3 regions of the Cupriavidus sp. CPT47-8839-RL05A genome follow, and region 2 is predicted to be linked to each of the others. Evidence: predicted binding sites of a transcription regulator. Region 2 holds the regulator's gene; each other region holds the start of a gene.

Region 1 (3,236 bases), on a different contig from region 2:
CGCAATGCATCGCGAGATGCCAATGACGCACACCTTTCCCGGCCCGGCCAGAAAGGTATGGTCATCGGTCTCGCCAGGCTGGACGCTGCCGGGTCCGTATCAGTACGGCCGGGCGGGTCCGGAGCTGCGCACGCCATAACCGCAAGCGGTCAAGTCTGTTGACGTACGCCCCTGTCCCCCGGAGTCCGCATTGCGCGGCGCGGTGAGAGCAGGGCGGCTACTCCCCAATGGAAGCGGCAATTATAGCGGCGGGGGGGGCAGGCGTCCACCTGCCCCCGCCACAAGGCCTGACCCCTCAGACGGGTACAGGCGCGTTGTCGCTGGTCTGGCGGCCGCGGAAATCGGTCCAGCACAGGGCCTTGAAGTCATAGAGCTTGCAGCGGCGCGCGGTATCGAAATACCAGCGCCAGGAGAAGTTCTCGATGATGATGCGGCCCGGCAGCGCGTGCTCCAGCAGTGCCTGGGCGCGCTTGAGGCGGTACAGCGGCACGCTCATGTCGACGTGGTGCGCGGTGTGTTCCATGATGTGGTGCAGCGCCGCGCCGATGCCGTGGCGGAAGCGCAGGTGCACGGTGGTCGAGACAAAGGGCTGTGCCTTGGCCCACATGGCCTTGGTGTCATACCAGGCGACGCTGGTGTGGGTGTGGTGCACATACAGCACGAAGCCGACGGTGACATTCCAGACCAGGAATGGCAGCACAAAGCCCGCGCCGATCAGCAACCACACCGACTGCTCCGTGGCCAGCGCCAGGCCCGCCAGCGCGCCGATCCAGGCCAGCCCGAAGGCGGCTACCAGCACACAGTCGCCGGTGAAGATCGGGCGGCGCGTAGCCATCTGGCGCTTGCTGGGGAAGAACATCTTGCACCACCAGATTTCCACCAGGTAATACAGGCCCGGGCCGAAGCCGGTGCGGTAGATGCGCTCCATCACGCGGCGCCAGCGCGGCAGCGCGTTGAATTCTTCCAGTGAGTAGGGCGCCCAGACGAAGTCGAAGCCCTTCAGGTTGGTATAGCCATGGTGCACCACGTTGTGGCCGACTTCCCACAGGCTGTACGGCGTCAGCGAGGGCAGGAAGGTGAGCCGTCCCAGCCACTTGTTCAGGCCGCGGCGCGGGGTCAGGCTCTGGTGGCAGGCATCGTGGCCGATGATAAACAGGCGCGCGATGATCAGCCCGGCCAGCACGCCCAGCGCCAGCTTGGCGGCCCAGTGCTGCGCCAGCACCACGCCGGCCAACACGGCGCCGAACAGCAAGTAGTCGAAGGCGAACAACAGCAGTGCGCGCGGCGTGCTGCGCTGGCCCAGCGGGATCAACCAGCCGCGGATGATCTTGCGCGAGGGCAGCGGGGCGTCCGGCGCGATCGGCTCCGGCAGCGGGGCGTGGTTGGGCGCGCCCTTGCGCGCGGCATGGGGCACGCCATGCGGGCCACTGGCGCGCTCAGGGGCGTGAGCGGCGGATTGGGAAGCGGTCATGCGGAACCTTCTGATTGCGGTCGGATGGGTATGGGCGCACGGCACGCAGACGGCCGCGGCGGAACCGCAAGGTTAGAAGGCTTTGTCGAAGGCGGCCTTGACGGTCGTCAAGCCGGAGGCGGGGGCGAAGCGGTAAAAGCGCGCCCGCCGCATGGGGGCGGGCGGCTGCTGGCCAGGTGACGGATCAGGCGGCTGGCACGTGGGCGGCCTCGCCCATCACATAGACGCTGTCGATGACGCGGTCGTCGCCCAGCATGGCAAAGGCGAACAGCTCTTCTTCCAGCGTTTCCGAGCGGTTGCTGCGGCGCGCGATCAGCGGCGTGGCCTTGGGGTCCAGCACGATGAAGTCGGCCTCGCAGCCAACGCTGAAGCTGCCGACGCGGTCGGTCCAGCCCAGCGCCTCGGCCGCGGCGCGGGTGGCCAGGTAGAACATGCGCAGCGCGGTCAGGTAGTAGCCGCCCATGCGCGCCACCTTGTGCGCCGCGTTCATGGTGCGGAACATCGAGAACGAGGTGCCGCCGCCGACGTCGGTGGCCAGCGTCACGTTCAGGCGGTTGGCGTCGGACTGGTGGAAGTCATAGAAGCCGCTGCCCAGGAACAGGTTGGAGGTGGGGCAATGCGCCACCGCGGCGCCGCTGTCGGCCAGGCGCCGGCGGTCGTCCTGGTCCAGGTAGATGGCGTGGCCATACATCGCGCCCGGGCGCAGCAGGCCGTAGCGGTCGTACACGTCCAGGTAGCTGCGCGCGTCCGGGAACAGCTCGGCCACCCATTTGACCTCGTCGCGGTTCTCGGCCACGTGGGTCTGGATAAAGGCGTCCGGATAGGCGCGCGCCAGCTCGCCGCAGGCGGCCAGCTGCGCCTCGGTCGAGGTCGGGGCAAAGCGCGGCGTGATGGCGTAGGCCAGGCGCCCCTTGTTATGCCAGCGCGAGAGCAGGTCGGCGGAGTCCCGGGCGCCGGTCTCGGCCGTATCGCGTAGGAATTCCGGGCAGTTGCGGTCCATCATCACCTTGCCCGTGACCATGCGCAGGTTGCGCGCCTCGCTTTCGGCAAAGAGAGCCTCGGCCGAGGCCTTGTGCACCGTGCTCCAGACCACCGCGCTGGTGGTGCCGTTGCGCAGCAGTTCCTCGGTGAAGAAGCCGGCCACGCCGCGCGCGTAGTCGGGGTCGGCAAAGCGGCGCTCTTCGGGGAAGGTGTAGGTGTCGAGCCAGTGCAGCAGGCCCGGCGACGGCGACGCGATCATGTCGGTCTGCGGGTAGTGCACGTGGGTGTCGATAAAGCCGGGCACGATCAGCTTGCCGCGGTGGTCGACGATCTCGGCATCAGCCGGAATGCGCGCAGCCAGCTGCGTATGGTCGCCGGCGGCGGCGATGCGCCCGTTGGTGACGATCAGCACCCCGTCGTCCCAATACTGATACGCATCCTCATGGAATTGCGGATCGCGCAGGAAATGCAGCACGCGGCCGCGAATGGCACGGGTGAGGGAGTCAGTCTTGGGGTTGGTCGTCATGGTTTGTCTCTTGTGGCCGGCCCGCGCGGAACGGCATGGTTCAAGCAGCGGGCCGGGCTATTGGCATGCGCCGCGCTCAGGCCGCTGGGGCCGTTGCGGGCGGGGACTTGGGCGGGCTCGACCAGAAGTGGTCGACTTCCGCCAGGAATTCGGCCTTCTGCATGGCAGGCAGGAAGGCCGCTTCAAAGCTGTTGCGGGCAAGCTTGTGGGCATCGGCCGCGTCCAGCGGCAGCGCCTCGAAGGTGGCTTCCCAGTTGG
Region 2 (3,236 bases):
ATGGTGGATCGCGATACCTATGTCGTGACCTACGACGTCGGCCGCGGCGAGCCGCGCGGCAGCCGGTCGCGCAAGACCGACCACCACAAGGCGGGGCTTGGCGACTGCGTCAACTGCAGCATCTGCGTGCAGGTGTGCCCGACGGGCATCGATATCCGCGACGGCCTGCAGTACGAGTGCATCGGCTGCGGCGCCTGCATCGACGCCTGCGACCAGGTCATGGACAAGATGGCATATCCGCGCGGCCTGATCCGGTACACCTCGGAAAACGCGATGCGCAAGGGCTTGTCCGCGGCGGCATCGCGCAAGCGCCTGCTGCGCCCGCGCGTCGTTATCTATTCCGTGATCTGGGTGGCACTGCTGGCCGGGTTCATGGCTTCGATCGCGCTGCGCACGCCGCTGAAGGTCGACATCATCCGCGACCGTGGTGCGCTCGGCCGTGAAGTGGAAGGCCGCTGGATCGAGAATGTCTATCGCCTGCAGCTGATCAACACCACCGAAGCGCCGATGCAGATCAGCGTGCGCGCCGACAGCGACGAATTGAAGAACCTGACGGTGGAATACGACAAGCAGGCCGAATCGCTGGCGCCGACGTCCAACCGGTTGCTGCCGATCCGGATCCGCGTGCCGATCGAGGCCGCGGCGCAGGGCACGCACAAGATCAACGTGACAGTGACGAGCGAAGGCACGGAGCGGGGGCATGCCGAAATCCGGCAATCCACCAGTTTCATCGTGCCGCGCGATTTGTGAAGCTAGTCGTCAAGATGAAGGGGGCAAGATGAGTCAGCAAGGCAATCCGTGGTGGAAGGAGCCGTGGCCGTGGCTGTTGATGAGCGGCCCGCTGGTGGCGATGGTGGCGTGCGGCGTGACAATCTGGCTGGCATCCACGCATCCGGACATGCCGGTGCAGGGTGCAACGCGCCATGGCCTGGTGGTCGAGAAGGTCGACGCCGCGCCGCCCAAGGCTGCCGCTGTGAGGCAGCCATGAGGTTGCGCTGGCTGATGTGGGTACTCTGGCCGGCGTTCCTGATGGCTGGGTTTGCGACCGCGACGGTGTTTTCGGTGGTGGATCCCGGTGACCTGAACTTCTTCGGCCAGCCGATCGAAGCGTCCCGCGAATCGGTCTACACCATCGGCTTCCTGATGGCCTGGGTGTTCTGCGCGTTGTCCAGCGGACTGACGCTCTACACCATGCCGACGCGGCTCAGCGATACCGACGAACTGGAGTAAGCGGGCTGCCGTGAGGCCTGCGCTGTCATGGCCGGATGCGGCCATGACAGCGCCTTGGCCGCTTAGCAGGAGCGGCTGTAGAGTTGCTTGATGCCGTCGATGTCCACGAGCTTGACGTGGCGCTGGCGAATCTGGATCAGGCCGGCTTCGGCAAAGCGAGAGAACAGGCGGCTGACGGTTTCGAGCTTCAGGCCCAGGTAGCTGCCGATCTCTTCGCGGCTCATGCGCATCACGAACTCGGACGCCGAATAGCCGCGCGCCGACAGGCGCTCAGAGAGGTTGATCAGGAAGGCGGCAAGGCGTTCCTCGGCGCGCATCGAGCCCAGCGTGACCAGCATCAGTTGGTCATGCGTGATTTCCTTGCCCATCAGGCGCAGGAACTGCTGCTGCAGCGACGGCAGGTCTGCCGACAGCGATTGCAACTCGCTCATGCGGACCACGCAGACTTCGGTGTCCTCCAGCGCGGCGGCATCGGAGGCATGCTGCATCTCGCCCAGCCCGTCGAGACCGACAATTTCGCCGGGCAGGTGGAAGCCGGTAATCTGCGAGCGGCCGTCTTCAGTGGTGACGTGGGTCTTGAGCGTGCCAAAGCGCACGGCATAGACCGCGGTGAGCGGATCGCCCATGCGATACAGGGTTTCACCCTTGTGCACACGGATGCGTTCCTGAACCAGCGTGTCCATCTTGGCAAGGTCTTGCTGCGACATGCCGACCGGAAGGCACAGCTGCCCCATCGCACAGGTGGAGCAGCGGGGTGACATCTCGGTAATGGGAATGGAGGTGAGCAATTGGAACCTGCTAGAAATGGCAGCGAGGGCGCGATAAGGACATTTTACCGTGCGATGTGATGTGGTAGGGAGTGAGAATTGACATTTGGCGTACTGATCAGCGTTTTTCTGCTGGCTTTGCTGGGCGGGGTCCACTGCGCTGCCATGTGCGGCGGCGTGGCGCTGGCCGTGGAGCAACGCCGCGGGGCGGCGGCCACGATCAGTCTTGTGCCCAGCCGTGCCGCCTGGCTGGGCGAGTTGCTGATAATGCACCTGGGCCGGATCTCGACCTATATGCTGCTTGGGGCCGCGCTGGGCGCGGTCGGTGCTTCGGCGTGGAAGCAGGACTATCTGCCGGTGCAGCGCTGGCTGTTCGGCGCAGGCAGCGTCATGCTGCTATGGTCGGGCTGGCGGTTGCTGCGCGGCAACACTTTTACCGTCGACTGGCTGGAGCGGCTGGCGGCGCGTGCCGGCGCAACGGTGGCGCGCCGGCTGGCTGGCGTGGCACGCGGCATGCCGTCGTTTGTGCGCGCACGCGGCGGCCTGGCGCGGCGATATGGCGTGGGCCTGGCGTGGGGACTGGTGCCGTGCGGCATGGTCTATGGGGCGCTCACGCTGGCGCTGCTGGCGGGAAATGCGGCGTCCGGCGCACTCGTGATGGGCGTGTTCGGGCTCGGCACACTGCCTAACCTGCTGGTGCTCTCCGGCCTGTCGGGCTATTTGCGTACGCTGTCGCGCCGTCCCGGCGTGCGCCTGGGTGCCGGCCTGGCGGTGATGGCGTTCGGCGGTCTTGGCATTGCGCGAGCGGTGCTGTTGCCACATTCGCTGGCCGAGCATGGATTCTGCCTGGTGTTCTGAGGCGCCGGCGCCGCGCGGGCAACGGATGATGGTTGCAGGCGGGGGCGGGAATGCCATACAATCGCCAACATTGCGGTATCGCGCGGCGTCTTGTGAGCCGCGGTAAGCAGCGGACGAGCAGCGCCAGGCGGCCTTCATACCAGAAGGCGAGTTCAGGGCAGGGGAAGCGGAAGGTTTTCGATGCCCGTCCCGTCCCCACAGTCCATCCGGTTCAAAAGATCTGGTTCAAAAGTCCGGCTGGCACTGCGGTGTTGGCGATGCCGGCCTTGCTCCCGATACCCGTTTTTCTTGCGTCCGAGGCCTTCAGTTCGCTGACAGCGACGTCCGATATGTGCGGACGCGCTACGCAAGAGGTTCGCTGGCTGGCCCATAACGGCATGC
Region 3 (3,236 bases), on a different contig from region 2:
GCGCGGGCTGATCGCGCTGGAATCGCAGGGCGGGGACGTCTTCTTCGGCGAGCCGATGCTGAACCTGGAAGACTTCATCCAGACCGAGAAGGGCCAGGGCGTGGTCAATATCCTGGCCGCCGACAAGCTGATGAACGTGCCGCGGCTGTACGCGACCTTCTTGCTGTGGATGCTGTCCGAGCTGTTCGAGAAGCTGCCCGAGGCCGGCGACCTGGACAAGCCCAAGCTGGTGTTCTTCTTCGACGAGGCCCACCTGCTGTTCAACGATGCGCCCAAGGCGCTGCTCGACAAGATCGAGCAGGTGGTGCGGCTGGTGCGTTCCAAGGGCGTGGGCGTGTACTTCGTCACGCAGAACCCGATCGACATCCCCGACACCGTGCTGGGCCAGCTGGGCAACCGCGTGCAGCATGCGCTGCGCGCCTTTACCCCGCGCGACCAGAAGGCGGTCAAGGTGGCGGCCACCACCATGCGCGCCAACCCCAAGCTGGACCTGGAAACCGCGATCAGCGAACTGGGCGTGGGCGAGGCCCTGGTGTCGTTCCTTGACGCCAAGGGCACGCCCTGCGTGACCGAGCGCGCCTGGGTGCTGGCACCGGGCAGCCGCATCGGCCCGGCGACGGAGGAAGAGCGCAGGCAGCTGATTGCAAGTTCGCTGGTGGCGGGCACCTACGAGAAGACCGTGGATCGCGAATCCGCCTATGAAAAGCTGCGCGGCAGCGTGGCGACGGTCGGCAATGGCAACGGCAAGGGCGCTGGCGGCGCGCCGGCGGGGCAGCCAGCGGGCGAGCAGGACAGCGGCTGGCTCGGCACGGCCGGCGACATCTTCGGCACGCTGACCAAGGGCACCGGCAAGACCGGCCGCGGCGATTCGATCCTGGAGTCGATGGCCAAGTCGGCCGCGCGCACGGTGGGCTCGCAGGTCGGGCGCGAGCTGATCCGCGGCGTGCTGGGGAGCCTGCTGGGCAAGAAGAAGTAAAGCCCCGGACTGACGCAATGACGGAAAGGGCCGCGCGAAGCGGCCCTTTTCCTTAGCGGCGCTGCGCTTGTTGCTGCGCCTTGGCCGCTGCCGCATCCTCGCGCATCTTGCGCGCGAACATCCGCGCGAAGAACCACCCCATGCCGATGATGAAGACGATCACGCCCAGGCTCATCAGGCCGGTGCTGGTACTGAACAGGATCTTGAAGGCTTCCATGCTTGGCTCCCTTTGCTTTGGCGATGGCCGCCGGCGAGGTCTCGCCGGCGCCTGCCGCCAGTGTAGGGAGCCCTGTGGCGCGGACTATTGAGGCCGGTCAAGCGCAAGCCAGCCCGCCGCGCGCCACTCAGTTCTTGGTGCCGAACAGGCGGTCGCCCGCATCGCCCAGGCCCGGCACGATGTAGGCGTGCTCGTCGAGATGGCTGTCGAGCGAGGCCACGAACAGCTGCACGTTCGGATGCGCCTTCTGGAACACCTCCACGCCCTCGGGCGCCGCCACCAGCGCAACGAAGGTGATGGCCTCGTCCTTCACGCCGCGCCGCTTGAGCACATCCACGGCATGCGCAGCCGAATAGCCCGTGGCGACCATCGGGTCGCACAGGATGAAGCTGCGGTCCTCCACGTCGGGCAGGCGCACCAGGTATTCCACCGGGCGGTGCTGCTCGTCGCGGTACACGCCGATATGGCCGATGCGCGCCGACGGGATCAGCTCGACCAGGCCGTCGCTCATGCCCACGCCCGCGCGCAGTACCGGCACGATGGTCAGCTTCTTGCCGGCGATCACCGGCGCGTCCAGCTCCACCAGCGGCGTCTCGATGCGGCGCGTGGTCAGCGGCAGGTTGCGGGTGATCTCATAGCCCATCAGCAGCGTGATCTCGCGCAGCAGTTCGCGGAAGGTGCGCGTCGACGTTTCCTTGTCGCGCATGTGCGAGAGCTTGTGCTGGATCAGCGGGTGGTCGAGGATGAACAGGTTGGGAAAGCGCGGGTCTTGTTTCATGGCTGGCGGCGAGGGCTCGGCGGGATAGGGGCAAGCAGGTGAAGCGGGCGGCGAGATCGGGTCGACCAGCGCGCCGCGCCGTTGCAGCCGGATTGTAATGGAAGCGGGCCGCCCTGCCCGTGGCTTCGCTTTCGGGACCCGCTACGCCAGCGCCGCCGGCGGGCTCCCTGAACTGCCGGGAGCGTCCGGCGGCGCCTTGCGCTAGTCGAGCGCGCGGTTCTTCGACTCGATATCCACCATGTAGATGGCGATTGCCGCCACGGCAAGAAATGACGAAAGCAGCGCAAGGGCGAGGGTGAACTGGCTGGCCATGATCGGTGCAATGATGGACGGCGCGAACAGGCCGCCAAAGCGCGCCATCGCACCCGCAGTGCCCATCCCGCTGGCCCGCAGGTCGGTCGGGTACACCTCGGGCGTGAAGGCGTAGAGGGCGCCCCAGGTACCGAGGAGCGAGAAGCTCATCAGCAGGGTCGAGCCGACGATAAGCGCGGTGGACGTACCCAGGCTGTAGAGCATGCAGCCTGCCGCGCTGAGCAGCAGGAAGCCGATCAGGGTCGGCTTGCGGCCCCAGCGCTCGACGCCGTGCGCGGCCAGCGCGAACCCGGGAAGCTGCACCAGCGCGAGCACGATCAGGAAGACCTGGCCGCGCATGAAGCCAAAGCCCTGGCCCGCCAGCTTGACCGGCAGATAGACGAAGACGCCGTAGTAGGCGATCGAGATGAGCGCCCAGGCGGCAAGCAGGCAGATGGTGCGGCGCCGGCATCCGCGCGCGAACAGCGCAAAGACCGACTTGCGCTCCATCGGCTGCGGCTCCAGGTTGCCGATTTCAACGGACACGCGATTGGCGGTGGCGACACGCTGCAGCACCGCGCGCGCCTCGGCCGAGCGTCCCGATTTATTCAGGTAGAGCGGAGACTCGGGAACAAAGAAACGGAACACCACGCCGACCAGGGCGGGGATGCCCGTGACGAGGAAGATCAGCCGCCAGGCATCATTGCCTCGCGACACGGCGATCAGCGCAAGAATGGCGAGCAGGATCGTGCCGACGGCCCAGAACGACTCCAGCAGGACCAGCCAGCGACCGCGCCGGTCCGAGGGCAGGAACTCGGCCATCATGGTGTAGTCGACCGGCAGCGTGCCGCCAACGCCGATGCCGGTCAGGAAACGCAGCAACAGCAGCCACTGGAAGTCCGGTGCAAAGGCTGAAGCGACACCGCAGATGGCGTCGATGACCACCGCCATCATCAGCACTGGCCGGCGTCCGA

What was found. Region 2 encodes FNR, which switches genes on or off when oxygen is low (the NO sensors DNR and NnrR bind a similar motif). Its sites were predicted from a motif close to TTGATNNNNATCAA; they were not measured.
Region 1: AC3WVS_RS26260 (fatty acid desaturase) is a predicted target of FNR. The motif match lies at 1,569-1,582, and genes of this name have one in related genera.
Region 3: AC3WVS_RS29280 (DUF3149 domain-containing protein) is a predicted target of FNR. The motif match lies at 1,281-1,294, and genes of this name have one in related genera.

Annotation. Positions count from the first base shown of each region.
Region 1 is NZ_JBYTEG010000025.1:62,237-65,472, reverse strand. It holds yybP-ykoY riboswitch at 91-238, opposite strand; gene AC3WVS_RS26260 (fatty acid desaturase) at 296-1,471, opposite strand; gene guaD (guanine deaminase) at 1,656-2,978, opposite strand; gene AC3WVS_RS26250 (adenosine deaminase) at 3,055-3,236, opposite strand, start outside.
Region 2 is NZ_JBYTEG010000015.1:75,390-78,625, forward strand. It holds gene ccoG (cytochrome c oxidase accessory protein CcoG) at 1-750, shown strand, start outside; gene AC3WVS_RS19195 (hypothetical protein) at 779-988, shown strand; gene AC3WVS_RS19200 (hypothetical protein) at 985-1,230, shown strand; gene fnr (fumarate/nitrate reduction transcriptional regulator Fnr) at 1,293-2,018, opposite strand; gene AC3WVS_RS19210 (sulfite exporter TauE/SafE family protein) at 2,097-2,855, shown strand.
Region 3 is NZ_JBYTEG010000032.1:49,140-52,375, forward strand. It holds gene AC3WVS_RS29275 (helicase HerA-like C-terminal domain-containing protein) at 1-976, shown strand, start outside; gene AC3WVS_RS29280 (DUF3149 domain-containing protein) at 1,029-1,193, opposite strand; gene upp (uracil phosphoribosyltransferase) at 1,321-1,971, opposite strand; gene AC3WVS_RS29290 (MFS transporter) at 2,173-3,236, opposite strand, start outside.